One region of the Roseibium sp. LAB1 genome, then DNA from elsewhere that is predicted to be linked to it. Evidence: predicted binding sites of a transcription regulator. Region 1 holds the regulator's gene; each other region holds the start of a gene.
The links. The regulator PhoB, encoded in region 1, activates phosphate uptake and scavenging genes when phosphate is short. The targets are predictions, from matches to a motif close to TGTCATNNANCTGTCAT.

Region 1 (7,615 bases):
TCTGGCAGACCAGATGCAGTCTGCCGGCATTCTGGAGAAGCGCTTCAACTGGGCCTTCATCACCGGCACCGATGCTTCTGATAGCCGTCCGGAGCAGGCCGGCATCGGGGCGTCCATGATCGGGTCACTGTTCATGATGCTGGTGGTGCTGTTCCTGTCACTGCCGATCGGCGTCGCCGCTTCCATCTATCTGGAAGAATTCGCTCCGCAGAACAAATTCACTGATCTCATCGAGGTGAACATTTCCAACCTCGCCGCGGTCCCATCCATCGTGTTCGGTATTCTTGGCCTGGCGGTGTTCATCCAGTTCATGCATCTGCCGCAGTCCGCACCGCTCGTCGGTGGTCTGGTGCTGACGCTGATGACACTGCCGACGATCATCATCTCCACGCGCGCCTCGCTGAAGGCGGTTCCGCCGAGCATCCGCGATGCGGCCCTCGGGATCGGCGCCTCCAAGATGCAGTCGATTTTCCACCACGTGCTGCCGCTGGCCATGCCGGGCATTCTGACCGGAACGATCATCGGTCTGGCGCAGGCCCTCGGGGAAACAGCTCCGCTGCTGCTGATCGGGATGGTCGGCTTCATCGCCTCGAACTTCCCCGATGGCGTGGCTGCCGGTTTCTTTTCTCCGAACTCGGCCATGCCGGCCCAGATCTACGAATGGGCGAAACGCGCCGATCCGGCATTCTATGAGCGCGCATGGGGCGGGATCATCGTGCTGCTGGTCTTCCTCATGACCATGAACATTATCGCGATCATCCTGCGCCGCAGGTTTGAGCGCCGCTGGTAAGGATTGCTCCGATGAACGAGATGCCGAATTTTGAACAGGCGAAAACCATGACCGAAAGCAAAATTTCCGCGAACAAGGTGCAGGTCTATTATGGCGATACCCACGCCATCAAGGACGTGGACATTGAAATCCAGCCGCGCTCCGTAACGGCCTTCATCGGCCCGTCCGGATGTGGCAAGTCGACCTTCCTGCGCACGCTCAATCGCATGAACGACACCATCGACATCTGCCGTGTCGAAGGCTCGATCAAGATCGATGGCGAGAATATCTACGATCCCAAGGTCGATCCGGTGCAGCTGCGCGCAAAGGTCGGCATGGTGTTCCAGAAGCCGAACCCGTTTCCGAAGTCGATCTACGACAACATCGCCTACGGTCCGCGGATCCACGGCCTGTCCCGCAGCAAGGCCGAGCTGGATGAAATCGTAGCGTCCAGCCTGCAGAAGGCCGGCCTTTGGGAAGAAGTGAAAAACCGTCTGGACGAGCCGGGCACCGGCATGTCGGGCGGACAGCAGCAGCGTCTTTGCATCGCCCGTGCGATTGCCGTGAGCCCGGAAGTGATCCTGATGGACGAACCGTGCTCGGCGCTTGACCCCATCGCGACGGCGAAGGTGGAAGAGCTGATCGACGAACTGCGTGAAAACTTCACCATCGTGATCGTGACCCACTCGATGCAGCAGGCTGCCCGTGTGTCTCAGCGTACCGCGTTCTTCCACCTTGGTGTTCTGGTGGAGGAAGGTCTGACGGAGGACATCTTTACCAACCCGAAGGACAAGCGTACGCAGGACTACATTACGGGCCGCTTTGGCTAAGCATTTTTTAGGTTTCTGAAGGGGACACAGGATGTCTGAACATACAGTCACGGCTTACGATGACGAACTGACGGCCATGGCCGGCAAGGTCGCAGAAATGGGCGGTATTGCCGAGAAAGCTTTCGCCGATGCGGTCTCTGCGCTGGTGTCGCAGGATCTGGAGCTTGCCAAGGCGACGATCAAGGGCGACGTCCGTCTGGACAGTCTTTACAACGAACTTGAAGTGAAGCTGATCGAGCTGATCGTCCGCCGCCAGCCGATGGGGCAGGACCTGCGCGAAATCACCGCTGCCACGCGCATTGCCAACGACCTGGAACGTGTCGGCGATCTTGCCAAGAACGTGGCAAAGCGGGTGATCGCCATCGACAGCGACCTGCAGAACAAGAAGCTCGCGATCGGTGTCGAACACATGACCGAGCTGGCATTGTCCCAGCTCAAGCAGGTCCTGGATGCCTACGCCCGCAAGGATGCGGAAGCCGCGCGCAGGGTTCAGGAAGCCGATGCCGAGGTCGATGCGATCTATACGTCCATCTTCCGCGAACTCCTGACCTACATGATGGAAGATCCGCGCGTCATCACCCAGTGCGTCCACCTGCTGTTCTGCGCCAAGAACATCGAGCGCATCGGCGACCACGCGACCAACATCGCCGAGAACGTCTATTACATGGTCACTGGCGAACGTCTGCCGGAAGACCGGGCAAAGGTAGACGAAACAGGCGCGGTCTGACCGCTCACGTTCGACGGATTTGCAAAAAAGTCTAAACGGCCGGCGCTCGGGCGCCGGTTGCGGTAATTGGAGCGAGATGTATGCCGAAGGTGCTCATCGTTGAAGACGAAGAACCGCTCAGCCTTCTTTTGAGATACAATTTGGAAGCGGAAGGGTACTCGGTCGAGTCCTGTGTCCGGGGTGACGAGGCGGAAATCCGCCTGCGGGAAAGCCTGCCGGATCTGTTGTTGCTCGACTGGATGCTGCCGGGCCTGTCCGGAATTGAACTGTGTCGCCGTCTCAGGGCGCGCGAGGATACCGAACGCCTGCCGGTCATCATGCTGACGGCGCGCGGCGAGGAAGCGGAGCGTATCCGTGGCCTGTCGACCGGTGCCGATGATTATGTGGTCAAGCCTTTCTCGGTGCCCGAACTGATGGCCCGTGTGCGCGCCATCCTGCGGCGGGCGAGCCCGGAAGTGGTGTCCACCATGCTGCGATCCGGGGATATCGAACTGGATCGCGAAACCCACCGGGTTCGCCGCAGCGCCAAGGAAATCCACCTGGGGCCGACCGAATTCCGCCTTCTGGAGTTCCTGATGACGTCGCCCGGCCGTGTCTTTTCCCGCGAGCAACTGCTCGATGGGGTCTGGGGCCATGACGTCTATGTGGACGAACGCACTGTCGACGTGCACGTCGGCCGGTTGCGCAAGGCTTTGAACAAGGGCAAGGCGAAGGACCCGATCCGTACCGTTCGCGGCGCCGGTTATGCTTTCAACGACCAGTTCACTTCAGCAACCGCCTGAGCACCTAATGCGGAATAAGCAATAAGGAGCCCGCTTTCGAGCGGGCTTTTTGCGCTTCAGGATGTTTGCCTTTTGGCGAGCCGACGGTGCGTTAGAGAATTGACCAAGAGCCTTGTCATCTCAGGATGAGATCCGGCATTGATGCCGCTGGAAGGGCTGTGCAACCCTCCGTGTGAAAGCCTAAACAAAAAAACCCGCCAGAACGGCGGGCTTTTCATGAGCTGGGTTTGCCTGGAGGCTATCAGCCTGCCTGGGCCATCGTCTTGCGATCGCGTCGACGGTCGGCGACCGGCTGATAGGCAATCTTGCAGTGATGGACACAATAGGGGACGCCGGCGTCGGACTGGCGGCCGCAGAAATAGAAGTCGTCGGTTGCCGGATCGCCAATCGGCCATTTGCAGGTCCGCTCGGTCAGCGTCAGGATTGTGGCCCGTTGCGAGATCGGCACCAGTTCGGCAATCGGTTCCACGCGCGGCTTGGCTTCCACCACAGGCGCCGGCGAAATGTCGGCTTTCAGGGCCGTTGCGCCAATTGACTGAGGATGAGACGTGACAGGTTTCTTCGGCGCGGCACCCGTCGCAGGCGCGGCCGAGCGCGGCCGGCGAGGCTTCGCGCTTGACGAAGTGGACTTGGCACGGCCGGACAAACCAAGACGGTGCACCTTGCCGATCACGGCGTTACGGGTGACGCCACCCAGTTCGCCTGCAATCTGGCTCGCGCTCAAGCCGTCGCCCCAAAGCTTTTTGAGAAGCTCAACCCGTTCGTTTGTCCAACTCATCGCCGCACCCTTTAGTTCGACCGACCTGCGGCCATTAACCCCGTGTTAAGCATGCACATGCACGCCTAATGCTGGCAGATCTAGTGCCTCTTGTTGATTTGCCTCACGAGATCTCGTGTCTGATTGCTGAGAGGTTACAATAACGTTAATTTGTCAGGCAACCGCCGGACCCAAACCAGTTGGGGATGAAACGACTTTTCCCCAATTATGGCGAGGTCATTGAGAATTTTACGAAATCTGCCTTCCGTGACATCTGAAATGTGTTGTGCGGCATTTCCATTGACAGCGCATGGTACCGGCAGTGTATAAGAAAGCCGCTACGTGCCGCCTCATCGGGGCGGCACGTTGCGTTTTGGCCCTTCGGCATCTTTTCAAGGTGACGGCCCGGCGTCGAGGCGACGCTGGGACAGCAAGGGCGTTTAAGGGAGACAAACGAGGTTATGTCCGCGACTGCACTATTCGGAAATTACGCAAGATCGAACCTGTCTTTCGATCATGGGGAAGGTGTCTGGCTGGTAACGACTGACGGCCGACGATTCCTCGATTGCGGTTCCGGCATCGCGGTCAACGCACTCGGTCATGCCCATCCGCATCTGGTCAAGGCATTGCAGGATCAGGCCGCCAAGCTATGGCATACGTCCAACCTGCACCAGATCCCCGATGGCGAGCGGCTGGCGCAGCGCCTGTGCGCGGCTACCTTCGCCGACAAGGTGCTGTTCGTGAATTCCGGCGCCGAGGCGATGGAAGCCGCGATCAAATGCGCGCGCCGCTATCATTATGACAATGGCAATCCCGAACGGTTCCACATCGTTACCTTCGAAGGCGCCTTCCATGGCCGGACCATCGCGACCATCGCGGCTGGCGGCCAGGCAAAATATCTTGAGGGTTTCGGTCCGAAGGCTCCCGGTTTCGACCAGGTGCCGGCTGGTGATCTGGACGCGTTGAAAGACGCCGTCGGCCCTCATACGGCGGCCATCGCCATCGAACCCGTTCAGGGCGAGGGCGGTATTCGTGAGATCCCGGCCGACTTCCTGCGCGCGCTGCGCAAGATCTGCGACGACAACGGCATTCTGCTGATCTTCGACGAGATCCAGACCGGCGTCGGACGGACCGGCAAGCTGTTCGCTCACCAGTGGGCGGGCGTTGAGCCGGACCTGATGGCGATTGCCAAGGGGATCGGCGGCGGTTTCCCGATGGGCGCATGCCTTGCAACCGAGGAAACGGCGGCAGCCCTTTCTCCCGGAACGCATGGCACCACTTTTGGCGGCAATCCGCTGGCAATGGCGGTTGGCAATGCGGTGCTGGACGTGGTGCTGGAAGACGGTTTCCTGGAAAGCGTGCGGCAGAAGGGGCTGAGTTTCAAGCAGAAGCTGGCCGGGCTCGTGGACAGCCATCCGGACGTGCTGGCGGAAGTGCGCGGCAATGGCCTGATGCTCGGTCTGAAATGCGTGGTGCCGGTAGCCGATTACGTTCTTGCGGCCCGTGAAGCGGGTCTCTTGGCAGTGCCTGCCGGCGATAACGTGGTGCGCATCATGCCGCCACTGACCATGAGCGAAGATGAAATTTCCACTGCCGTCGAGCGCCTGGATCAGGCAGCTGTTGCGGTGGAAGCTAAATTGGCGGAAGGAGCGGCCTGATGACCGCAAACGGAACCTACCGGAACTTTCTGGATCTGACGGACTTCGAAGGCGACGAACTGCGCGCCATCCTGGACACCAGCCGGAAGATCAAGTCGAGCCGAAATGGTGTGCACCGGGGCCAGGGCCCGCTGGCTGGCAAGGTGCTGGCCATGATCTTCGAACAGCCGTCGACCCGCACGCGCATTTCCTTCGATGTCGGCATGCGCGAGCTTGGCGGCGAGACCCTGATGCTGACCGGTGCTGAAATGCAGCTCGGCCGCGGCGAAACCATTGCCGATACGGCACGGGTTCTGTCCCGTTTCGTCGACGCGATCATGATCCGTATTCTCGATCACAACGAACTGCGCGAACTTGCGGAAAATGCCACGGTGCCGGTGATCAACGGTCTGACCAAAGTCTCGCATCCTTGCCAGATCATGGCTGACCTGTTGACCTTCGAAGAGCATCGCGGCTCGATCAAGGGCAAGAGCGTCGCCTGGACAGGCGACAGCAACAACGTGCTTGCCTCCTGGATCCATGCCGCACCACGCCTCGACTTCGAACTGCGCATCGCGACGCCGAGTGAACTGGCGCCGCCGATGGACCTGATCGAGACCGCTCGCGCCAAGGGTGGTTCCATTCAGGTCACGACGGACCCATATGAGGCGGTCAAGGGGACCGACTGTGTCGTTACCGACTGTTGGGTGTCCATGGGCGATGACGACGCGGAATCGCGTCACAATCTCCTCAGTGCCTATCAGGTGAACAAGCGCCTGATGGCTGAGGCAAACCAGGACGCCCTGTTCATGCATTGCCTGCCGGCCCACCGGGGTGAGGAAGTCACTTCGGACGTCATGGACGGTCCCAACTCCGTTGTGTTTGACGAAGCCGAAAACCGGCTCCATGCCCAGAAGGGCATTCTGGCCTGGTGCTTCGGCGCAGCATAAGGCAAGCCAAGTGGCACTTAATCTTGATGAACTGGGCATTACGCCTGCGGGGCTGGACGCTGTCCGGCCCTTTGCCGTGGAAGGGCTTGATGTGCGCGGCCGTGCGGTTGCGCTGGGTCCTGTCCTTGAAAAAATTCTGGACCGTCACGCCTATCCTGAACCGGTTTCCCGCCTGCTGGCGGAAGCCATCGTTCTGACCAGCCTGTTGGGCACCTCGCTGAAATTCGACGGTCGCTTCACTCTGCAGACGCAGACCAAGGGGCCGGTGTCGATGCTGGTTGTCGACTTCAAGACACCCGATGCGATCCGCGCCTGCGCAACCTTCGATGCCGGAGAGGTCGCCGCGCTGATCGCAGATGGCCAGGCGACGCAGGAAGCCCTTCTCGGGCACGGACATCTGGCGATGACCATCGACCAGGGGCCGCACATGCAGCGCTACCAGGGACTGGTGGAACTGGATGGCGTTTCACTGGAAGAAGTCGCACGGCGCTACTTCGAGCGGTCGGAGCAAATTCCGACCGAAGTTCGGCTCGGCGTTGGTGAACTGTTCACCCGTCAGGAAGGTGAAGGCCATGCCAAGACCTGGACCGCTGGCGGCATACTTATCCAGTTCCTGCCCGAGGCTCCGGAACGCATGCATCAGGCCGATATCGATCCGGGCGACGCGCCGGAAGGCACGCGTCCGCACGAGGTCGACGAAGATGATGCCTGGGTGGAAGCCAAGGTCCTGGTCGAGACGGTCAAGGATGTCGAGCTGACCGACCCGGAAGTCAGCGTGGAAATGTTGCTTTTCCGCCTGTTCCACGAACGCGGCGTCCGCCTCTTCGAACCGCAGCCGCTGGCCGACAAGTGCAGCTGCTCGCGGGAGAAGATCGAGAGTGTTCTCGCGGGCTTCAGCCAGGACGATGTTGACCACATGACGGTCGACGGCAAGATCATCGTCACCTGCGAATTCTGCAGCACTCGCTACGAATTCGACGGCAAGCCGGGTCAGTAAGCCGGAGCGAAGGGACATTGAAGAAAGCCCGGATCGGAAACGGTCCGGTTTTTTTGTTCCCTGCAGTCAATGCCCCTCATCCTGAGGAAGCGCTTTAGCGCTGTCTCGTCGGATGGCCCACTTGCGCAAAACGTTACCACTCGTGTTTCGGTGGAAGTCTCTGACG
Region 2 (7,615 bases), on a different contig from region 1:
GAAAACGGACCGTTGTAGAACAGGAACTGCAGGTCCTTGCTGCTGACGACCGCGATGCCGACGCCGATCGCGCGCAAGAGCTGCTGGTTGATGGCGGTGATGTTCATAATGCACCGGTCGAAAGGATGGCGGCCCGGCGGGCTTCAATTTCCCTCATTACGGACTTGATGTCGCCCGGATCGAATTTGTGCTCCACCAGCGTCTCACGCAGAAGACGCGCAACTTCGTCAAAGTCCTCGTTTGTCAGATCAAGGGATGCATGGGTACGTCTCAGTCGTTCTTCCGAATAGGAAACCGGCCCGCCCAACAGATAGGAGATGAATTTGGTCTGATGATCGATCAGACGCGTCATGTCGACTTCGTCGAAAAAGTCACCGATCTCGTCGGAATCGAGAACCTTATCGTAAAAGGTCATTACGATGCGGCTCACCGAGCCGAAGCCGCCGTACTTTTCAAACAATGTCGCAGACATGCCGCAGGACTCGATTTTCAGAATGAGATCAAGAACAAGAGAGTAATCGACTATTCTGCCAATGGAAAGATATTGTGTTTTCAATTCCTCTGCGTCATCTATTCGGACTTTCTCGGGAAGAGACTGGCGCATTTTTGTGGGCAATTCCTTGCCGAATGGCGCGTGCCTGCTTCACCCGCTGGCCCAGTGTTCTTGATGCGGATCAGAGTGTCGCCGTGTTCAGAACCAGGCGCGTGTAAGGGGCAGCGTTCGTGCGGCAACACGATGTCACAGCCCCTTCCGAGATTTCCCGACCCTTGAACCTGTTTATTTGGACAGATCCTGCGCAAGCATGAGAGCGTTGCCGTCCGGATCGTAGAAGGTTGCGGTGCTGACCATGCCTTCGATGGTTTCTGTTGCCCCGTCGAATTTGACCCCCGCTTTTTCCAGTGCGCTGCGGGCAACCGCGATATCGGCCACACCGAACACGGGAACCGTGTTTCCCGGCGCTGGTTCAGACTGTTCGCCCAGGCCCAGGGTCACGCCTTCGGTTCGGGTTGCCATCTCGCTCCAGCCAGCTTCGTCCATATGGAAGAGCAATTCGAAGCCGAGGTTTGCCGCATACCAGTCGGCACTTGCATGCCTGTCGCGAACAGAGAGGGCGAGGGTGATCGTGTTATCCAGTGAAACGACAGACATGAGACTTCCTTATGTAGCAAAAGTATAGTAGCTATAAAACATGGATATGCAGCTTCTTGTCAACCTCACGTCCAAGGCCTGGTCCCTGAAAATTCTGGCTCAGTTGCATGCAGGCCTTCCCGGGCGCCAAGCTCCGTTGATTGCGGCAACAGGGGCAAGCCGCAGTTCTTTTTCGGCAAGCCTTGACCATCTGTTCCTGCTTGGGCTTCTGGAGCGAAACCCCGGCCACGGCCATCCTCTGCGGCCGGAGTTTCGGCTGACGGAAACAGGCAAGGTGGCTGCTGGCATGGCGAGCCGGATCGAGGAGATCGTTCCCGATGAGGATGCTTTTGCTGTTTTGAGACGAAGCTGGACGGTGCCGATCCTTGCCGTGACCGGGAGCCCGAGCCGGTTTACGGCGATCAAGTCCGGCCTCGGACCGGTCACGGATCGGGCCTTGTCGAAGTCCCTTGGTGTTCTGGAAGATCAGGAGTGGTTGAGGCGGGATATCGACCTGTCACAGCGTACGCCTTTCCCGGTCTATCACGCTGTGAATGCGGGGCTGCAAATCAATCAGGCGATCTCCGCAGGCGTCCGCTGACCTGGATGTGAACCAAAGTTCTACCCTTCTGGTTGCATTTTCTGGTCTGGAGGTTGGGTTTTCCCCTCCGTCGTCCACTGCGCAAGTATCTGTTTGAAATCGTTAATTTCAAAATCAATGAATCTGGGCGTGTGATGAGGCCTCATGACTCTTCTGGTTCATTGCAGTTTCCAAGTGTAGCGCTACGCTTGAAGGGTCGCGACGAATCTTGCGAGGCAAGCATGTCCCGGTCAGACGAAGAGAAATGCGGTCGCCTGATGCGCACCGCCTGCACGAATGTCATCGGCTTCTGGCAGCTTTTGCAGGAACCGGACGTTCACAGGATCGATCATGTCAAACGCCTGCAGTATCGGGCCTATATGATCGGCTCCGCCCTCTATCTGGCAGATCTGGTGGTCAGGCACGAACAGGCCCTGATCCATCTTCGCCCGCCGAACGGAGAGCCCGAACTGAGCGAAGAAGCACGACAGTTCCGCGCCATGGTTCACGCCTTTGACGGTGATCATCAGGAGACGCTCGATGCCCGGGCCCTGGTCTTCAGTCAGGCTGTCCAGAGCGCTTTCGCCGACTAGATACGGACACGCTCAAAGACCGAGCGCGGTGACCATCCTGTCAACCGCATCCTCCACCGTGCCGGTGTTTTCAATGCGGATCAGGTTGGCGACGTTTTCCGGCTCCAGGTCGGCGCGGCGCAGCCGCTCCTCGATCTCCCGCCTGGTTTCGCGGCCGCGTGCGGCAAGGCGTTCGGCCAGAATTTCGACCGGTGCGGTGATCAGCAGGACACTTGCATTCCGGTATTTGTCTTCTGCCTGCTTCAACACCTTGCGCGAGCCATTGGCGATCACTGTCTGGCCCGCTTCGATTGCCCGGTCGTAGGTTGCCGGAATGACATAGCCGAGCCCATGGGCTTCCCAGCACAGCGCGACCTTTCCGGCGGCCCTCAGGCTTTCGAACTCCATGCGGGAGAGCGTATCGTGATCCTCGGCGTCGACATCGGCCTGACGTGTAATTGCGCGCCGCGCGAAGTTGACGTCGTTCCGTCCCGACAGGCGCGCTCTCAGCGCGGCCATCAGCGTGTCCTTGCCGGCCCCGCTCGGGCCGACCACAAGAACCATGTGGCCCGGCCCGAGTTTTTCTGTCATGTCGGAAGCAGCCTCAGGCAACCCGCTTGCCCTCGCGCCAGACACCACGCACGATCGGAATGTCGCCAACCATCTTCACCTGAATGAGATCGGCTCTCAGGCCGGGTTCCAGAATGCCGCGATCGTCCAGACCGATGGCCTTTGCAGGCGTTGCCGTGACCATGGCAACTGCCTGTGGCAAGGCAATCGCCTCGACCTCCGCAGCCAGCTGGAACGCGGCCTGCAGCAACGAAATCGGCACATAATCCGAGGAGAGCACATCCAGAACACCTGCTTCAGCGAGCTCCTTTGCCGAGATGTTGCCGGAATGGGATCCGCCGCGCACGACGTTCGGAGCTCCCATCAGAACGGCCATGCCGGCCTCGTGCGACGCCCTGGCAGCTTCCAGTGTGGTCGGAAACTCGGCAATTTTCGTCTCAAGTGAAATCGCCTCGTCCACGTGGGCGGTGGTGGCGTCGTCATGGCTGGCGATGGCGATACCGCGCGACCGGGCGATGGCCGACAGTTGCTTGCGGTTTTCCGGCGCCAGGCTGCTGGCGCGCGCCTGGCGCTTGCGGATGAAATCGTCCATCTGGGCGTCGGTGAAGCCCTTCTTGCCCTGATAGTAGATCTTGTAGGCATCCATCGACACGAACTGGCGCTGTCCGGGTGTGTGGTCCATCAACGAGATCAGCCGTATGCTGTCGTCGTCCTCGAACACCTTGAAGGCGCTGAGCACGTCCGGTGCGGAGACTTCGCAGCGCAAATGGATGAAGTGGTCGGCGCGCAGGCGGTTTTCCCGCTGGCCGGTTTCAATGGCATCCGCAAGCGCGCGCATGTCCGAATAGCCGAGGTCGGCGTCTTCATCCATGCCGACGCGCAGCGCATCGAACACCGTGGTGATGCCAGAGCAGGCGATTTGGGCGTCGTGGGCCTGCACGGCGGAGACCGGGCTCCAGCGCACCTTCGGACGTGGTGCGTAGTGGGTTTCCAGATGGTCGGTGTGCAGCTCGATCAGGCCCGGCAGCAGGAAGTCGCCTTCGCAATCATGGCCGTCGACATCGGTCGGCGATCCGATGCCGGAAATCAGGCCGGCATCATCGACCGTCAGGGACCCGTCGAACACTTCGCCTGCGAGAACCAGAGTGGCATTCTTGAAGACTTTGGGATGCTTGCTCATGCAGTTTCCTCTTGGGAGAGACGCTCGGCCTGGCTGAGGGCGTCGGCAGGGGTGGTGCTGCCGCTCAGTTCAAAAACGGTGTGGACCTTGAACGGCGCGCCCCGCTCAGCTTCGGTGTAAAGCGCAACGTGTTTGCAGAGGCGCTTCTTGCCGGTGACATCCGAAAAGTGCTCGTGGGCGGCATTTGCCAGCCGTTCCATGTCGGTATCGTCTTCCAGCTTGTTGGAGAGGGTCAGGTGGAAGCGGAACTCGTCGAAAATATAGGGATAGCCCCACCTGACGAGATAGGTGTCGTGTTTTTCCGACAGACCGCTCTTGCGGCGCCGTTCCAGGTCTGTCTCGGACAGCGGGGCGCGGAATGGCTCGAACCGGCGCACGCACAAGCTGGCAAACGCGCGCAATGCCGGCTCCTCGGCTTGCGGGGTCAACGCCAGAAAGCGGCCAAGCCGGTTTACGCCGAACCCTTGGACTTCATAAGGTGCGATTTCCCCCGCAAAGCTCCGGCAGGCGTCCAGAAGTCCCGCCTCGGTCTGGTTGGCAGCAAGCGAGAACGGTGCCTTCAAGGTGCCGTGAAATCCATAGCGGCGCGGATCGGTCGTCAGTTCCTGAAACCGGGCCGGTGTCACGCCGGGCAGCTGCGGCTGCGGCAGGGGCGTGCCGGTGAAGGGGTCACGTCCGAGCCAGGAATTTCCGAGCTGCATCAGGCGGTCGTCGGCATCGGCGGCGAAATAGAGAGCGTAGCGCATGAATGGAATCGCGATTTTGAAATGTGGTTCGGCCGGGATGTGGCAGGGCCACATCCTTCAATTTTCTGAGGGAGTGACCTAAAGGCGGGCGGTGACTTTTCTGTGACAGTTTGCGCCCGCCTGCAAGCCTTTCCTCGTTTCGCGTGTCAGGCGGCCGCCTCCGCGCTGAACCCGGTCACGTCGATGATGCGGTCGGCGATCTCCTCCCGAACGTCCTGATCATGCAGGATGCCGACCATGGCGACGCCCTGTGTCTTCTTCTCTTCCACCAGGCGGACAACCACGGCCCGGTTGGCCGCATCGAGAGAGGCGGTTGGCTCATCCAGCAGCAGGATCGGATAGTGGGCAATGAAGCCCCGGGCGATGTTGACGCGCTGCTGCTCGCCACCGGAGAAGGTGGCCGGCGGCAGGGTCCACAGGCGCTCCGGCACATTCAGTCGCGACAGCAGGGAGCGTGCCTTGTCGACACCTTCTTCCTCGCTGGTGCCCTGGGCGATCAACGGTTCGGCGACCACATCTTCTGCCGATACACGCGGAATGGTGCGCAGGAACTGGCTGACGTAGCCGATCGTGTCTTCGCGCAGGCGCAGAACCTTGCGTGGCTCGGCCCCGGCAATGTTCACGATTTCATCGCCGACGGTCACCAGGATCTGGCCCTCGTCACAGCGGTAGTTACCGTAGATCATCTTGAGGATCGAGCTTTTGCCGGCACCGGAAGGGCCGCCAAGCACGACACATTCCCCGGAATTGACCGAGAATTCGACCTTCTCGACCACGGGAATGACGGTTCCGCCCTGCAGGTGCATGGTGAAGGACTTGCCGACATTGTTGAGATAGAGGCGTACGGGCATTTCGGTCCTCATACCTGGAGAATGGAAGAAACGAGCAGCTGGGTGTAGGGCTCGCGCGGGTCGTCGAGCACCTGGTCCGTCAGGCCGCTTTCGATGACATTGCCATGGCGCATCACCATGATCCGGTGCGACAACAGCCGGGCAACCGCAAGATCGTGGGTGACGATCACCACAGACAGACCGAGGTCGGCCACCAGACGGCGCAGCAGGTCCAGAAGGCGGGCCTGCACGGAGACATCCAGGCCGCCGGTCGGCTCGTCCATGAAAACCAGCCGCGGTCTTGTGACGAGGTTGCGGGCGATCTGCAGGCGCTGACGCATGCCACCGGAGAAGGAACGCGGGTCGTCGTCGATGCGGTCACTGTCGATTTCCACCCGTCCCAGCCAGTCGTCGGCGGTGGAGCGGATGTTGCCGTAGTGGCGTTCGCCAACCGCCATCAGCCGTTCGCCAACGTTGGCACCGGCGGAGACGTTCATGCGCAGGCCATCGGCGGCGTTCTGGTGCACGAAGCCCCAGTCGGTGCGCATCAGGAGGCGGCGTTCGGCCTCGGTCAGCTGGTAGAGATTGCGCATCGTGCCGTCGCGCATGCGGTATTCGATGGCGCCGGCCGTCGGCGCGAGCCGTGTCGACAGGCAGTTGAGCAGTGTGGTCTTGCCGGAGCCGCTTTCGCCGACAATGGCCAGCACTTCGCCGGGCCACAGATCGAAGGAGACATCGGCGCAGCCGATGCGGTCTCCATAGTAGCGGGTGACGTTGTGAACCTGCAGCAGCGGGTCCGTGGATGGAAAGGCGTTCATCGGACGGTCTCCTCTGCCTGGGTGGCACCGAACTGGTGTGCCGCAGGATCGGCCGCCATCGGGCCCAGATGGCCGTCCGCGCGCCGTTCCTCGCAATAGTCGCTGTCGGAGCAGACGAACATGCGTCCGCCCTTGTCATCCAGGATGACCTCGTCAAGGTAGACATTCTCCGCGCCGCACAGGCCGCAGGGCTTGTCGAATTTCTGCACCTCGAACGGGTAATCCTCGAAGTCGAGGCTCTTCACCTTGGTGTAGGGTGGAATGGCGTAGATGCGTTTCTCACGCCCGGCGCCGTAAAGCTGCAGCGCGGCCATCTGGTCGATCTTCGGATTGTCGAATTTCGGCGTCGGCGAAGGATCCATCACGTAGCGGTCGTTGACCTTCACCGGGTAGGCGTAGGTGGTGGCGATGTGGCCGTTCTTGGCGATGTCCTCGTAAAGCTTCACGTGCATGAGGCCGTAATCCTCGAGCGCATGCATCTTCCGGGTTTCGGTCTCACGCGGCTCCAGGAAACGCAGGGGTTCGGGGATCGGCACCTGAAAGACCAGGATCTGATCCTCACGCAGGGTCTTTTCCGGAATCCGGTGGCGGGTCTGGATGACGCTGGCCTCAGAAGTCTCGTAGGTGGTGCGTACACCGGCGGTCTTCTCGAAGAAACCGCGCAGGGACACAGCGTTGGTGGTGTCGTCGGAGCCCTGGTCGATCATCTTCAGGCAATCGTCCTTGCCCAGAATTGCTGCCGTCACCTGCACCCCGCCGGTGCCCCAGCCATAGGGCATCGGCATCTCGCGGGAGGCGAAAGGCACCTGGTAACCCGGAATGGCGATGCCCTTCAGGATGGCCCGGCGGATCATGCGCTTGGTCTGCTCGTCCAGATAGGCGAAGTTGTATTCGCCCTGTTCAAAAATCTGAGCCGTGTCGTTCATTCTGCGGCCTCCTGGGCAGTACTGCCCTCTTCTTCTTCCTGGCGGCGTTTTTCGAACCATTCGCCGCGCATGCGGCGCACGAGGTCCAGTTCAGCCTGGAAATCGACGTAATGCGGCAACTTCAGGTGCTCGACGAAGCCGGTCGCCTGGATGTTGTCGGAATGGGACAGGACAAATTCGACGTCCTGGGCCGGGGCGGATGGTTCCTCACCCAGTTCCTGCCAGCGCATGGACCGGTCGACCATGGCCATGGACATGGCCTTT
Region 3 (7,615 bases), on a different contig from region 1:
GACCGGCCACTCCAGGCCGCCGACAGGACTGCTAATGGATCCCGAGATGATCTTTGCGCGCGAACCGGTGCAACCTGCCGGTTCGCAGCTTGCAACCGGTCAGCCTGTCATTCCGGAATCACGCGTGAAACAAACGCATCAGGCGCAGTAAAACTTCCTGACAAAGTGTCAGCGCAAGCCTCCAGCTTGAAGTGCCGTAGTGCGCGGATCGACATTCCGTTAGGAAAGGTGATTGGCGTTTTTACCAAGGAATTTCAAAGGACTTGTCCTACAAGCGATCCACATTCCGTGGCGAAACCTGTGGCAAAGCCGCAACGATTCAGGGTTAAATTACGTTATGGGAAGCTGACATTTTAAGTGCTTATTTTTTAGGCAAATGTTTGAAAGTGTGTCGGTCCGGTGACGAAGAGACTTGGAACCTGTCCTTTTTGAAGTGTTTTGATCGTCTACGCAGCATTCCTTACGAAAAATGCCGCGCATTTCGCATTGCAGCATGAAGAAATGACGGCAGAACTGGCGTAATTATTCAGTTGAAACGGACGGCGTTCTCCTAAAACCCTGTGTCAGGTTGTCATGAAACATCCGGTGGCTAAGGGATGGGAGGAAACTTAATGCCGTGGGCAAACAAGAAATCAGTTCTACTTGCTACTACAGCTGCAGCTCTATCAGTGGTTGCAAACTCGGCCTTTGCAGGCGGTTTTGCGCTTAGAGAACAGAGCTCGTACTTTCAGGGTATGTCTTTTGCCGGGTATGGGACGTCCGGTGGTTCGATCTCTTCGATGTACTGGAACCCGGCGTCGCTTATCGGCGCCCAGCAGGGCCTGACCATCGAAGCACACAATACAGGGCTCTTCCCTAGCTCGGACATCAACGGCACGCTGTCTGGCGGGTTCCTCGGCACGTCATCCATCGGCAGTGGTGATATCGCATCCGACGCGTTCATTCCCGCTTCCTATGCAGCCTACCGGCTGAACGACAAGCTGATCTTCGGTGTTGGTATCAACGCGCCCTTCGGCCTGTCGACGAAACCGGAGCAGAATTGGGCAGCTCAGTTCTATTCGCGTTCGTCTTCCGTGTTCTCGTTGAACGTCAATCCGACCGTCGCGCTCCAGATCAACGACATGTTCGCGATCGCGATCGGTGTTCAGGCGCAATATCTGGATGTCTCGCTGAAGTCCGCCGACGCCACATCCGGAGCAGGGTTTCCACGTTCGAACCAGATTTCCGGTGACGATATCGGCTTTGGTGTGACTGCGGGTCTGACGGTGCGGCCGTTCGAAGGTACGGAAATCGGTCTCGGGTACCGCTCCGGTGTCGGTCACGATCTTGATGGCGATCTGTTCGCCGGTGGTGTCACGACGGCGATTGGCCTTGGCGTCATCACGCCGGACATGATCAACCTGTCCGCAAAACAAAAGGTGACCGACAAGATCCGCGTTCTGGGAACGGTTGAATGGACCAACTGGAGCCGGCTGAAGTCGCCGCGCGCCATCAACGATGCAACCGGTACCGCGGCCACAGTCCTGCACTTCAACTATGATGACGGCTGGTTCTTCTCGCTGGGCGGCGAATACGACTTCAACGACAAGCTGACCTTCCGCGGTGGTGTCGGCTACGAGATTTCGCCGATCGACGAAAAGATCCGCTCCACGCGCCTGCCGGACAATAACCGCTGGTGGCTGTCGGCTGGTGCCAGCTACACCTTCAACGAGCACCTGGCGTTTGATCTCGGCTATACGCACATCATTCCGGAATCGACCGATATTAACATCGATTCCAATCACCAGGACTACAACGCGGCATTCGGTACCTATTCGGGGGATGTCGACAGCAGTGTCAACATCATCTCCGCCGCGTTGCGCTACAAGTTCTGATCCGACTGGTCAGCAGTTCAAGAAAGGCCGGGGCAATTGCTCCGGCCTTCGTTTCTGACAAGGGCTTAGAACGCCGCCGGATAAAGACCGCCGTCCATCAGGATGTTCTGGCCGGTAATGTAGCCGGCGTGCCGGGAGCACAGGAAGGCGCAGGTCTGGCCGAATTCCTCGGCTGAACCGAAACGTCTTGCCGGGATTTCCGCTGCCTGTGCCGCCCGGACATCCTCGATGCTTTTGCCTGACTGCTGCGCGGCGCGCTCGAAGCCGCCTTTCAGACGGTCGGTGTCCATCTTGCCGGGCAACAGGTTGTTGACCGTCACGCCGTGGGGGGCAAGCTGGCGACAGACGCCGGCCAGGAATGCCGTGAGCCCCGCCCGAGCACCGCTGGACAGATCGAGACCTTCGATTGGCATCTTTACCGAAAGCGAAGTGATGTTGACGATGCGGCCGAAACCGCGCCCCTTCATGCCGGGAACAACCGCCTGGATCAGCTCGATGGGGGTGACGAAATTCTGCACCACACCTTCCATCAGCGCCGCACGGTCCAGCTCGGAATAGTCGCGCCGGGGTGGGCCACCGTTGTTGTTGACCAGGATGTCCGGGTCCGGGCAGGCCGCCAGAAGCGCTTCTTGTCCGTCCCGGGTGGAGACATCCGCTGCGATGGCGGCAACGCTCACGCCGAAGCGGTTCTGCAGCAAGGTGCGGGTTTCTTCCAGAACCTTTTCGTTACGTCCGTTCAGGACGATGTCGCAGCCTGCTTCCGCCAGTGCTTCGGCGCAGCCCTTGCCGAGGCCGCGGCTTGACGCACAGATGATTGCCTTTTTGCCTTTGAGGCCGAGGTCCATGAACGTTCTCCTTGATGCAGGTTGGACATGCTTTGTGGCTGGCAAAACCCGATGCTGTCAAATGCCGTCAGGGACATATGGAGCGGGTCAGCATCCGGCAAGATGTTCGTGAAGCAACGGAATGAAGTGAGGGAGGCCAATACCCGATCCGTGCCGGTGTTAATCATTAAGCTGGAAAACAATCGGCCTCGAGGAAGTCTCGTCATTTGTCATAATAGTGATACTTGAATCGCGTCTATAGCGCTCCAATGGGAATTTGGAGAAGTGCTATGTCTACCGCTGAGGCATCGCGGCATTACCGGGCCTTGTTTATTTCCGACGTCCATCTTGGCACACGCGGTTGCCAGGCGGAGATGCTGCTTGATTTTCTGAAAGACAATGAAGCCGAGACCCTATACCTGGTTGGCGACATTGCCGACGGCTGGCGGCTGCGGCGATCCTGGTACTGGCCGCAACTGCACAACGACGTTGTGCAGAAGATCCTGCGCAAGGGCCGCAAGGGCGCGCGTATCATCTATATTCCGGGAAATCACGACGAGTTTCTGCGCAGTTTCCTTGGTACCCATTTCGGCGGTGTCGAAGTGACCGACAGCATCGTTCACGAGGCCGCCAACGGCAAACGCTATCTGGTCATTCACGGCGATCAGTTCGATGTGGTGATCCGCCACGCCAAGTGGCTGGCCTTCTTTGGCGACAAGGCCTATGTGACCGCGCTCGGAGTCAACACCTGGGTCAACATGGTGCGCCGCCGCCTTGGGCTGACCTACTGGTCGCTGTCCGCCTGGGCCAAACTCAAGGTCAAGAATGCGGTCAGTTTTATCGGCCGTTTCGAAGAGGCTTTGTCTGACGAGGCACGCCGGCAGGGTGTCGATGGCGTCATTTGCGGGCATATTCACCACGCCGCGGATCGTGATCTGGATGGCATTCACTACATCAACACGGGCGACTGGGTGGAAAGCTGCACCGCGGTTGCCGAGCACCATGATGGAACATTTGAGGTGATCCGATGGGTGGACCGTACCCAGCAGGAGGCTGTGCCGGAGAAAGCCAAGGAAGCGCCGGTCGCCGCATGAGTTCCATTCTGATTGTGACGGATGCCTGGCATCCCCAGATAAACGGCGTGGTTCGCTCGCTGGAACGCACGGCTGAGGAACTTGAAAAGATCGGCGTACGGGTGGAATTCCTGACCCCGCAAGAGTTCACGACGCTGCCATGTCCGACGTACCCGGAAATTCGCCTGTCACTGACCCACCGCGGCATCGTTCGCCGGAAGATCGAGGACTACGGTTGCGAGCATCTGCACATTGCCACGGAAGGTCCGCTCGGCCTTCTGTCGGCAAGCGTTGCCAGGAAAGCCGGCCGCCCCTTCACCACGAGCTACCACACCCGGTTTCCCGAATATGTGTCCGCCCGGTTGCCGGTTCCACTGTCCTGGTCCTACAGCTGGCTGCGCCGATTCCACAATTCCGGCTGCGGCTGCATGGTCGCGACCCGGTCGCTGGAAAAGGATCTGCGCGGCCGCGGTTTTACCAATCTCATGCGCTGGTCGCGCGGGGTAGATGAACAGCAGTTCAAGCCCTATCAGGGGTCCGTTCTGCCTGCCGATCTGCCGCGGCCGGTGTTCATGTACGTCGGCCGGGTCGCAGTCGAGAAGAACATCAAAGCGTTCCTGGATCTGGATCTGCCGGGATCGAAGGTTGTTGTTGGTGGCGGCCCCCAACTCGACAGCCTGCGCCGGGAGTATCCGGGCGTGCATTTTACCGGTTCGAAGGTGGGCGAGGACCTTGCACGGCACTATTCGGACGCGGATGTGTTCGTGTTCCCGTCTCTCACAGACACCTTCGGCAACGTGATGCTGGAGGCCCTGGCCTGCGGGGTGCCGGTTGCCGCCTTCCCGGTGATGGGGCCGCTCGACGTCATCAGCGATACGGGCGCGGGTGTTTTGTCCGAGGACCTGCGGGAAGCGGCGGAAGCCGCGCTTGATATTCCGCGAGACCATTGCCGGGCGATCGCCATGAACTACACATGGGCGGCCAGTGCGCGTCAGTTCCTGGACAATTGCATCGAGGCACAGGACATTCACAACAGCCGGACGACGCAAGGAAAAGCCGCCGAATAAGGCCGCTGTCCGGGTGTTTCGAGGCGCTGCGCAGGGCGGGGCACGAAATTGACACCAAGACAAGTTCCCGCTGGAACTGCCCGCTTTCCTGTGAAAACACTTGCATTGAGACCCGGCCCTGAAAGGGGCCGAGGCATTGCCTTGTGCGCTTCTGCGGCAGGCCCCCGAGCAGTTGTTTGACGTTTAGAGCGAGTTCCGATGACGAATATGCAATCGCAGCCAATTGTTGAAGCCAGCCCGAAGTCGGACGGAAGGACCGTTACGATTGAGGATATCGAAGCGGCTGCGGAGCGGATCCGCGGCGAGGCGCTGCTGACGCCGTTACTGCGGCATCCGCTTCTCGACGAGCTGACCGGTGCCACTGTTGTCATCAAGCCGGAAAACCTGCAACGCAGCGGGTCGTTCAAGTTCCGTGGGGCTTTCAATCGCCTCAGCCTCATCCCGCTGGCAGACCGACCTAGAGGCGTTGTGGCCTGTTCGTCCGGAAACCACGCGCAGGGCGTTGCTGCAAGCGCGCAGCTGCTCGGTATGCCCGCAACCATCGTCATGCCGTCCGACGCTCCAAGGATCAAGCTGGAGCGCACACGCGGCTACGGGGCGACCGTCATCACTTACGATCGTGAGACCGAAGACCGTGACGCGATTGCAGGAGACCTGTGTTCCAAGTCAGGAGCGACGTTTGTCCACCCCTACAACGATGTCGGTGTGATCGCAGGGCAGGGCACAGTCGGACTGGAGATGGCGGCCCAGGCGGCTGCGCTGGGCCTGCATCTGGACGACGTGCTCGCCTGTACCGGCGGTGGCGGATTGTCCAGCGGCATTGCCCTGGCGCTGGAAGACAAGTCACCCGGAACGGTCTTCCATACTGCTGAACCGGAGCTGTTCGACGACTACAAGCGCTCGCTGGAAGCCGGTGAGCGGCTCTCCAATGCCGTAAAGACCGGCTCTGTCTGCGATGCGCTCCTGTCCGATTCGCCGGGTGATATCGGCTTTTCAATTCTAAGCCGCGTAGCGGGTGAAGGCGTGACTGTCACAGACGAGGAAGCTCTGGCTGCCGTTGCCTTTGCGTTCACCGAACTGAAGCTCGTCGTTGAGCCCGGCGGAGCAGTTGCACTTGCAGCACTTTTGGCCGGAAAGCTGCCTTTCAAGGGCAAGACAGTCGGTATCGTTTTGACTGGCGGAAACATCGATCCACAAATGCTAAAGACTGCGCTGTCCCGTTAACGCGCCTTTAGGGGGCTACCCGCTAGAGCGGTTCCACAAGCATGACTTGCCGAAGTCGGGTGGAGGAGACCGGGCCAGGCAGTCCTGTTTGCCTTTTCGTCGGGACGGCGCGAACAGGGCTGCTGAAAATTGAAATCCAGCGTGGATTGCCGGGCAACGGCGCCGCGTCTTCTCCTTTCATCACCTGAACATTGCCAGCGTACCGATGCATCGAGCATGGCGCGTTTAGCCGTATTCTGCCTTCCAACGGTCTGCAAGGACTCGCGGAAGCTCGGGTAACTCGCGCCTTATTGGATCAGGATCCCTTGGCTTTCCACAGAAAAGCCCGGCGGTCCGGTAACTGGAAAGCGATCAGCTGGAGGCGTCCGACAACCCGGTCGGCCACAGGCTGATCCAAGAGGCATTCATGCAGACAAACACCTTGAAAGACCGGCTGAAATTTTTTCGTTTCACGGATGAGGACCGGACATTGGCCCAATCCGTCTGGCCGGTGATCAAGGAGGCCCTGCCGACGGTTCTGGACGGGTTCTACGCCCACGTGAAAACCGTGCCGCACCTGGCAGCGCTTGTCGGCAGCCAGCAGTCCCGCCTGGTGAAGGCTCAGATGAACCATTGGGAAGGTCTGTTCGCAACGGGTCCTGATGAAGCCTATCAGCAGCGCGCGGTGCAAATCGGCCTGACGCACGTGCGGATCGGCCTGGACCCGAGCTGGTACATCGGTGGCTATTCCTTCGCCCTGACGCAACTGACTGAAACAATCCTGAAGAAGCGCTTCATGTCTTCCGGCAAGCGCATGCGCGCCGTGCAGGTGCTGACCAAGCTGGTCATGCTCGACATGGATGTCGCGATCTCCACCTATCACGAGAAAATGGTGGCTGATGCCGTCGGGCGCGAGACCGAACTGAAAGCTGCCATCCAGGAATTTCAGGGCGTGCTCGGGGGCACCGTCGGCACACTCGGCACGGCCTCGCAACAGCTCGAAGCGTCCTCCGGCAGCCTGCGGCGCGAGACAGGCGCCATTGGAGACCGGATGGTCAAGATGGACAATACGTCCGCGGAAACGGCGAGCGGTGTCCAGTCCAGCGCGACGGCAACGGAAGAAATGTCAGCGTCGATCACGGAGATTGGACGTCAGGCAGGCCAGTCTCGCGAAATGGCCCTCAAGGCGGTGGAAGGAGCCCGCAGCACCAACGCCTCGGTCACCAAGCTTGCCGGTTTCGCGGAACAGGTGGGCTCCGTGATCGGCCTGATCTCGGAAATTGCGGAACAGACGAACCTCCTGGCGCTGAACGCCACTATCGAAGCGGCTCGTGCCGGCGAGATGGGCCGCGGGTTTGCCGTCGTTGCAGCCGAGGTGAAGGAACTCGCCAGTCAGACCACGAAGGCGACCGAAGAAATCACCGTACAAGTTGCCAGTATTCAGCAGGCAACGAAACAGTCGGTGCAGGATATCGAAGGCATCACCTCGATCATCGGCGCTCTGTCCGAAATTGCGACCGGCATTGCGTCCGCGGTGGAACAACAGGCTTCGGCAACGGCCGAAATCTCCGCCA
Region 4 (7,615 bases), on a different contig from region 1:
ATTCATCGCCGATTTCATGGGCGAAGCGAACGTCGTTTCCTGCGAGATCGTCGGCCGGGACGGTGACGACGCCCTGATCGATGTCGGTGGCCTGCAGCACCGCCTGCGCGCACGGCAAGCCACCAGCGGCAAGGCCAAACTGGCTGTGCGGCCCGGCTCTGTGATGCTCAATCCGGAAGGAGCGGCAGGTCTCGGTGGTGAAATCCTGACGGCTGCCTATCTGGGCGATCACGTGGAATACGAGATCGAGACCCCGGTCGGAAATTTCTTCGTTATCGATCACTCGGTCGAACGATCCTTCGCCCCACGCACCGCCGTCTCTCTCGGGTTCCGCAATCGCGGCCTTGCCCTGATCGAGGCATGAAATGACACTGGTTACAGAAGACATGACCCCATCGACCGACGCGCTGACGGCAAGGTTTGCACTCGCCCGGGAAATCGCCGAAGAAGCAGGTTCCCTGGCACTGGACTATTTTCGCCGACGCAAGGACCTTACCATCGAGATCAAGGGCGGCCTGCAGGACGTCGTCTCGATCGCCGACAAGAATGTCGAAACGCTCATTCGCGAGCGACTGCACGCATCCTTTCCGGAAGACAGTATTCTGGGTGAGGAACACGGCATCGAAAAAGGCACCAGCGGGTTCACCTGGGTGGTCGATCCCATTGACGGCACCTCCGCTTTCGTCCACGGCCTGCCGAGCTGGTGCGTCTCCATCGCGCTGCTGAGCGGAGCGGATCTGGTCATGGGTGTTATCCGTGTGCCCTGCGACGACGAGAGCTTCGCAGCTGTCAGGGGTGGCGGCGCAACACTCAACGGCGAACCGCTCCGGCTTGACGCATCGAAGACGCTGCAGAACAGCCTGACCGGGATCGGCGCCAACAATGCCGTACCGCCGGAAATGATCGGAGCGCTTATCACCGGCCTGATGGCGCGCGGCGGCAACTACATCCGCACAGGGTCGGGCGCCCAGATGCTGGCTCTGGTGGCTGCGGGCAGGCTGGCAGGGTTCTACGAACCTTCCATGCATGCCTGGGATTGCCTTGCCGGCTATTGCCTGGTTGTCGAAGCCGGGGGCAGTTACCGTCCCTTCCCCGTTGAAGGCGATGCCATACTCGACGGTGGCCCGGTTCTGGCTGCCGGTCCCGGCGCTTTCGAGGAGCTTTCGGCTCTGGCAGGCGAAAGCGAGCGCCTGCTGACCTCTTGAGAGCATGGTTGCCTGAACTGGCGCTCTTCAATCGGCAAGCTTGAGATCCTCCCGCCTGTACTGATCCCGGAACGCCCCCGGCGTCAGGCCGGAGAGACGGGAGAACAGGCGGACGAAGGACGGCGGGTCATTGTAGCCAATGGCAAAACAGATCTCCGAGACCGGCCGATCCGTTTCGATCAAAAGGTCTCTGGCTCTCTCGATGCGCAATTCCTGGAGATAGTGTTTCGGAGCCAGACCCGTTGCCGCCTTGAAGCGCCTTTGAAAGGTCCGTCCCGGCAGCCCGCTTTCGCGCGCCATATCGGCAACGCTCACATCGTCGCCGGACCGGATCTCCAGGAAATGCTGCACTTTCAGGATGGACGCATCACCATGTCGAAGATCCGGCAGGAAACGCCTGAACCGACGCTGGTCGCGGCGCCGGTAATCGACAATGAAATGCCGCGCCGTGGCAACGGCCACCGGGTATCCCAGAAACCGTTCGATGAGTGCCAGCGCCAGATCGACCCAGGCCATCAGGCCTCCCGCCGTGATCAGGTCGGAATATTCGATCAGCAGCTGGTCCGTATCCAGCCTGAGGTCCGGATACGCAGCCGAAAGACGCTGTTCCAGCCCCCAATGGGTCGTCACCTTGCGACCCGCCGCCAGACCGGCCGCTGCAACGAATGTCAGCCCGGTACAGGCCGAACAGATGATCGCCCCACTGCTGTGCAAGTGCCGCAAAAAACCAGGCAGCACCGGAACATCTTCCAGGCGAACCCTTCCCGCCGAAGGCGGCAGGATCACCGCGTCATAGCGTTCTGCCGCCGCAGAGAAATCTTTCAGCACGTCCAGCGTCATTTCCGCACCGCTGAGGCCCGCTGCATGGCCGAGCACGTCCTGCAGCCCGTAGACGGCGGATTTCAGGGATCCCGGATAAGCGAGGATGGCGATGGCAAGCGGCTGACCCATTTGGCTGATTTAGCACATTCTTTGTCATTTACGCCAATCGTTTGAGTGAACGCCCGAAGCTAGAGTCCGTCCGGTAAACAGACACGGAGACCCTGATGCTCGGCACTCTCGAAAGATCCGCTTCCCGTCTTGCACTTGGCGACCTCACGGTTACGGCCCTGTCAGACGGCTATCTCGATATTCCCGCCGCCTATTTTTCCAATACGTCGCCAGCGGAACAGGAGGCTGTCAGCCCAGGCACACGCTTCGGCGCCAATACCTGGCTGATCGAAACGGGAACCCGCAAGATTCTGGTCGACACCGGTTCGGGTGATTTTCTGAAGGACAGGTTTCCGGCTAGCGGTGCCCTGACGTGGCAGACCCCGGAAAAAGAAGAAGACCGCGCAGCGGTGACCGATATCATCATCACCCACATGCATGCCGACCACATCGGCGGACTGTCGGCAAGCGGCAGCAGCCTCTTTCCGAATGCGGACATCCATGTTCAGGCGACGGAGTGGGACTTCTGGACCGACGAGGCCCTGCTGGCCGCTGTTCCGGAGGAACGACGCCCGCTGGTCGGTCTCATACAGAAGCTGGCAAAACCAATCGGCGATCAATTGCGCCTACATCGCGGCGATGCCGATCTTGGCAACGGCATCAGTCTGGTTTTCGCACCAGGCCACACACCGGGACATCAGGCGGTCCATCTTGCAGCCGGCTCCAGGGAAATGATCCTGCTGGCCGACGTGGTGGTGTCCGATGCACTGCAATTTGCCAATCCGCAGGTCCACTACGCTCTCGACAGTGATCCTGATCTTGCGGTGGAAACACGCAAGGCATTGTTCAACCGCCTTGCGGCGGACAGGATCCCTTTCGCCGCAACTCATCTGTCTACGGACCGCTTCGGATGTCTGGAACCGCACGGCAACGGTTTCGGCTTTGTGGAGGTTTAAGCGCACGGCGACTTACGCGGCGCTACTAAACTTCCCCCGGCCTTGCGTCGGAGGTCTTCAAAAAACGCAGTCCCGGCTCAAGGCCGGGACTGCGTTGGTCGGAAAGCGGAACGTACAAAAGGATCAGCCGATGCTGACCCAGCCGCCTTTGTCCGCCGATGCGAAGATCGCGTCGAGGATCTTCATGTTCTGAACCGCGTCTTGCGCGCCATAGGGCAGCGGCGCTTCACCGGAAATCGCCCGGCCGAACACATCCACCAGTTCGCCATACTGGTCGCAGGGCGCGATGATATCCGACTGCATCGAGGCATCACCGAGCAGTGAGCCGTCGTCAAGCCGGATTTGCACTGCCTCGCCCTGGGGTGCATTGAACGGAATGACAATTTCCAGCCTCTTCTTCGTGCCGACCAGATGAATGCGCTGATAGGGCGTGAGCTGTGTCGAGACGGTGAAGTTGAGATGCCGGTTGTTGCCGAAGTCGAGCAGGGCACTGGTCATCCGGTCCGTGCCGAACTCCGGATCCCGGTCGATCAGCGACACCACCCGCTGCGGTTCGGCATCGAAGAAGTACCGACCAGCCAGCATGGTGTAGCAGCCGATGTCGAGCAGCGCGCCGCCGCCGATATCGGCCTTGTTGCGGATGTTGCCCGGATCGTCGTTGTAATAGCTGAAGAAGGTGTGGATGGCCTTGAGTTCCCCCAGGTCGCCTGAACGCACGATTTCGCGCGCCTTGATCCATTGCGGATGCGCCCGCACCATGAAGTTTTCGGCCACCAGCTTGTCTTTCGGCAGGTCCAGAAGCTGCGATGCCTCCTCGGCGTTAAGCGCAACCGGCTTCTCGCACAGCACATGTTTGCCGGCATTCACCGCCTGGATCGTCACGGGCACGTGCATGTGGTTGGGCAGCGGATTGTAGATCGCATCGATTTCCGGATCCGCAAGCAGATCCTCATAGGATCCGTAGGCCTTTTCGATGCCAAGCTCCTTGGCGGCTTCCTGCGCCCGGCCGAGATCGCGCGAGGCGATTGCATAGGCAATACCCGTCGTGGATTGCTGAATGCCCGGAATGACCTTCTCGAGACCGATTTTCGCGGTCGAAACGATCCCCCACTTGATAGTCTTTTCCGTCATGCCGGCATCCTTCCCATGATTTTGAGGTACGCACGCCAGATGACATAAAACGATTTAACTCCGCAAGGGCAGAAAGGCAGAAGAAAGGTCTGCTCTCGTTGTCAGCGCAGCATTCAGGAAACAGACCCTGCCTCATTTCTGCGTCACCCCGGACAAGCGGAGCACAGATCCGGGGACCAATCGCGAAACTGCTTGCTGAAACACGCGAATTTCCGGTCGACACCCGCTCCAGCCTCAACGCTCTGCAAACGAGTGGGCCACGGGTCTCGCGTTGCTCGCCCGGGGGGACATCGGTGGTATCCGGAAAGATCTAAACGAAGCCCGTCACCGCGCCGTGCAGGAAGCGGCGACCCGCGTCAGAATTTCTCCGGCACGTAGAGATGCTCCGGCAGCACCTTGCGCTCATAGTCGGAGTTATAGACGCGTTCGGGCAACTCGATCGGATCGTGCGGCACTTCTTCGTAAGGGATCATCGACAGTAGATGGCTGATGCAGTTGAGGCGGGCCTGTTTCTTGTCGTTGCCTTCCACGATGAACCACGGGGCTTCGGGAATGTTGGTTCGCTCGAACGTTTCTTCCTTGGCCTTGGTATAGTCTTCCCAGCGCACCCGGGATTCCAGATCCATCGGCGATAGCTTCCACTGCTTCAGCGGATCGTGGATGCGCATCAGGAAGCGCAGCTGCTGCTCCTCGTCGGTAATCGAAAACCAGTATTTGATCAGCCGTACGCCGGACCGCACGATCATGCGCTCGAATTCCGAAACGTCGTTGAAGAACTGCTCGACCTGGTTGTCATCGGCAAACCCCATCACCCGCTCGACGCCGGACCGGTTGTACCAGGAGCGGTCGAACAGCACCATTTCGCCCGCCGCGGGCAGATGCGGCACGTAGCGCTGAAAGTACCACTGGGTCTTTTCACGGTCCGTCGGCGCCGGCAGCGCAACAACACGCGCGACACGCGGATTGAGCCGCTGGGTGATGCGCTTGATGACACCGCCCTTGCCGGCCGCGTCACGGCCCTCGAAGATGATCACGATTTTCTCGCCGGTGTGCTGCACCCAGTCCTGCAGCTTGACCAGCTCGGCCTGAAGGCGCAGCAGCTCATGGAAATAGGTGTTCCGGTCGATGGAAGACTTGTGCTTCTTCTCCGAGATGAAGGCGAGATCCCTGGCGATGAGAAAATCGTCGATCTCCATTTCCAGCTCTTCGTCCAGGCTGTCGGCCCATTCCGCTTCAACCCAGGTTTTTGCACTCTCTTCGGTCATCAATCGGTTCCTTTGAAATACATCCCGGCGACACGCCCAAGATCGGCTGCGCATTCAATCGGACGCAGAATGCCCATGGACTGTGAACAGGTTATCCATGAAAGTTTTTTGACAGTCGCACCGGTTCCCCTCTCATTCTTTCTATCAACAACGCTTTCACACACAAATCACCCTTGCAAATGAACGAACGTTCATTTATTTTTCCTGGCAGGGAGGAACGAGATGGCAAGTGCAGCCGCAAGACCGCAAAGCCGCTCCAGAACGGGAGCCAAGGGCCAGGAGACTGCCGCACGTGTGCGCAAGGCCGCCCTTAAACGTTTTGCCGCCAATGGTTATGCAGCTGTCTCCATGCGCGAAATCGCCGCCGATGTCGGTGTCCAGCCAGGTGCGCTCTACAATCACTTCCCGACCAAGCAGGATATCCTGAAGGACCTGATGCTGGCCCATATGGGCGAGCTTCTGGCCGCCTGGGACGAAGCCCCCTTCCCTGTCGATATGGACCCGCTGGAGCGTTTCGTGCGCTTTCACATCCGCTATCACCTGGAACGGACGGACGAGGTTTTCATTTCCTACATGGAGCTGCGCAATCTCGAGCCTGACAATTTCGACACCGTCGAGACGGAGCGCCGCCGCTACGAAGGCATCCTGACGGATATTCTGGAAAAAGGCTCTGCGCAGGGCCGCTACAGCGTGCACGAACCAAGGGTCACGACCCGCGCGATCATCGCGATGCTGACCGCCATACCAAGCTGGTACCGCGAAGGCGGACGCCTTTCCAGGCAGGACATCGAAGAGCTTTACCTTGACCTGGCGCGCAAGGCCGTCGCGCCGGAGAACCGAGACATTCCGGCCCCTCTGGCGTGAAACCGGACGCTTGGGGAGCCAACACGAGAACGAGATCAACCGCCCAAAGGGTTGTTCCAAGGGAGACCGGGTGACATGAGCATCCTGAAATCGAGCCTATCGCCGAGAAGCGAACAGTTTGCAGCCAACCGTGCCGCCCATGAGGCGGCCATGGACACCGTCAAGGCAGCAGCCCAGACAGCCCTGGACGGTGGTGGCGAGACCGCCCGACAGCGTCATGTGTCCCGCGGCAAGATCCTGCCGCGCGAACGCGTCTCCCGCCTGCTCGATCCGGGCTCACCCTTCCTGGAAGTCGGCATGCTGGCCGCCCACGAGATGTATGAGGGCGCGGCTCCCGCCGCCGGCATGATCGCGGGCATCGGCCGGGTTGAAGGCCGCGAGGTGATGATCCTCGCCAATGACGCCACCGTCAAAGGTGGCACCTATTATCCGATGTCGGTCAAGAAACACCTGCGCGCCCAGGAAATTGCCTCGGAAAACAATCTGCCCTGTATCTATCTGGTCGACAGCGGCGGCGCCAACCTGCCCAACCAGGACGAGGTCTTCCCGGACCGCGACCACTTTGGCCGCATCTTCTTCAACCAGGCCAACATGTCGGCAAAAGGTATCGCCCAGATCGCGGTCGTCATGGGCTCCTGCACCGCGGGCGGCGCTTATGTGCCGGCCATGTCGGACGAGACCATCATCGTCAAGAACCAGGGCACAATCTTCCTGGCTGGCCCGCCGCTGGTGAAGGCTGCCACCGGCGAGGAAGTATCTGCGGAAGATCTCGGCGGCGGCGATGTTCACACGCGCCTGTCCGGCGTTGCCGATCATCTTGCCCGCGACGATGCCCACGCACTGGCGCTCGCCCGCCGCGCCATCGCCAGCCTCAACCGCACCAAGACCCCATCCGTCGCGCTGCAGACCCCGGAAGACCCGCTCTACGATCCGGACGAAATCCTCGGTGTCGTTCCGGCCGATCTGAAAACGCCCTACGACATCCGCGAAGTGATCGCCCGCACCGTCGACGGATCGCGCTTCGATGAATTCAAGGCCCGCTACGGCACCACACTGGTCTGCGGCTTCGCCCATATCCATGGCATGCCGGTCGGCATTATCGCCAACAACGGCGTTCTGTTTTCCGAAAGCGCGGTGAAAGGGGCCCACTTCGTCGAGCTCTGCTCCCAGCGCAAGGTGCCACTGGTGTTCCTGCAGAACATCACCGGCTTCATGGTCGGCCGCAAATACGAAAGCGGCGGCATTGCCAAGGACGGCGCCAAGC

Region 2: the regulator PhoB is predicted to act here: its motif matches at 4,869-4,885, upstream of ACYQ54_RS19680 (DUF1045 domain-containing protein).
Region 3: the regulator PhoB is predicted to act here: its motif matches at 2,927-2,943, upstream of ACYQ54_RS04320 (UDP-2,3-diacylglucosamine diphosphatase).
Region 4: the regulator PhoB is predicted to act here: its motif matches at 5,585-5,601, upstream of ppk2 (polyphosphate kinase 2).

Annotation. Positions count from the first base shown of each region.
Region 1 covers NZ_BAAGIB010000002.1:812,557-820,171, reverse strand. Annotated here, with positions in the region: gene pstA (phosphate ABC transporter permease PstA) at 1-790, shown strand, start outside; gene pstB (phosphate ABC transporter ATP-binding protein PstB) at 802-1,599, shown strand; gene phoU (phosphate signaling complex protein PhoU) at 1,631-2,326, shown strand; gene phoB (phosphate regulon transcriptional regulator PhoB) at 2,407-3,108, shown strand; gene ACYQ54_RS13675 (GcrA family cell cycle regulator) at 3,350-3,886, opposite strand; gene ACYQ54_RS13670 (acetylornithine transaminase) at 4,327-5,523, shown strand; gene argF (ornithine carbamoyltransferase) at 5,523-6,452, shown strand; gene ACYQ54_RS13660 (Hsp33 family molecular chaperone) at 6,463-7,449, shown strand.
Region 2 covers NZ_BAAGIB010000003.1:366,551-374,165, forward strand. Annotated here, with positions in the region: gene ACYQ54_RS19645 (adenylate/guanylate cyclase domain-containing protein) at 1-107, opposite strand, end outside; gene ACYQ54_RS19650 (group I truncated hemoglobin) at 104-472, opposite strand; gene ACYQ54_RS19655 (VOC family protein) at 779-1,150, opposite strand; gene ACYQ54_RS19660 (winged helix-turn-helix transcriptional regulator) at 1,197-1,730, shown strand; gene ACYQ54_RS19665 (hypothetical protein) at 1,952-2,302, shown strand; gene phnN (phosphonate metabolism protein/1,5-bisphosphokinase (PRPP-forming) PhnN) at 2,315-2,872, opposite strand; gene ACYQ54_RS19675 (alpha-D-ribose 1-methylphosphonate 5-triphosphate diphosphatase) at 2,886-4,031, opposite strand; gene ACYQ54_RS19680 (DUF1045 domain-containing protein) at 4,028-4,777, opposite strand; gene phnL (phosphonate C-P lyase system protein PhnL) at 4,924-5,628, opposite strand; gene phnK (phosphonate C-P lyase system protein PhnK) at 5,637-6,425, opposite strand; gene ACYQ54_RS19695 (alpha-D-ribose 1-methylphosphonate 5-phosphate C-P-lyase PhnJ) at 6,422-7,351, opposite strand; gene ACYQ54_RS19700 (carbon-phosphorus lyase complex subunit) at 7,348-7,615, opposite strand, start outside.
Region 3 covers NZ_BAAGIB010000001.1:907,175-914,789, reverse strand. Annotated here, with positions in the region: gene ACYQ54_RS04335 (TRAP transporter substrate-binding protein) at 1-1, shown strand, start outside; gene ACYQ54_RS04330 (OmpP1/FadL family transporter) at 597-1,874, shown strand; gene ACYQ54_RS04325 (SDR family oxidoreductase) at 1,940-2,719, opposite strand; gene ACYQ54_RS04320 (UDP-2,3-diacylglucosamine diphosphatase) at 2,968-3,792, shown strand; gene ACYQ54_RS04315 (glycosyltransferase family 4 protein) at 3,789-4,838, shown strand; gene ACYQ54_RS04310 (threonine ammonia-lyase) at 5,037-6,062, shown strand; gene ACYQ54_RS04305 (protoglobin domain-containing protein) at 6,469-7,615, shown strand, end outside.
Region 4 covers NZ_BAAGIB010000003.1:647,126-654,740, reverse strand. Annotated here, with positions in the region: gene ACYQ54_RS21130 (ABC transporter ATP-binding protein) at 1-364, shown strand, start outside; gene ACYQ54_RS21125 (inositol monophosphatase family protein) at 366-1,205, shown strand; gene ACYQ54_RS21120 (GlxA family transcriptional regulator) at 1,233-2,156, opposite strand; gene ACYQ54_RS21115 (MBL fold metallo-hydrolase) at 2,252-3,091, shown strand; gene ACYQ54_RS21110 (Gfo/Idh/MocA family protein) at 3,215-4,222, opposite strand; gene ppk2 (polyphosphate kinase 2) at 4,579-5,487, opposite strand; gene ACYQ54_RS21100 (TetR/AcrR family transcriptional regulator) at 5,710-6,351, shown strand; gene ACYQ54_RS21095 (carboxyl transferase domain-containing protein) at 6,427-7,615, shown strand, end outside.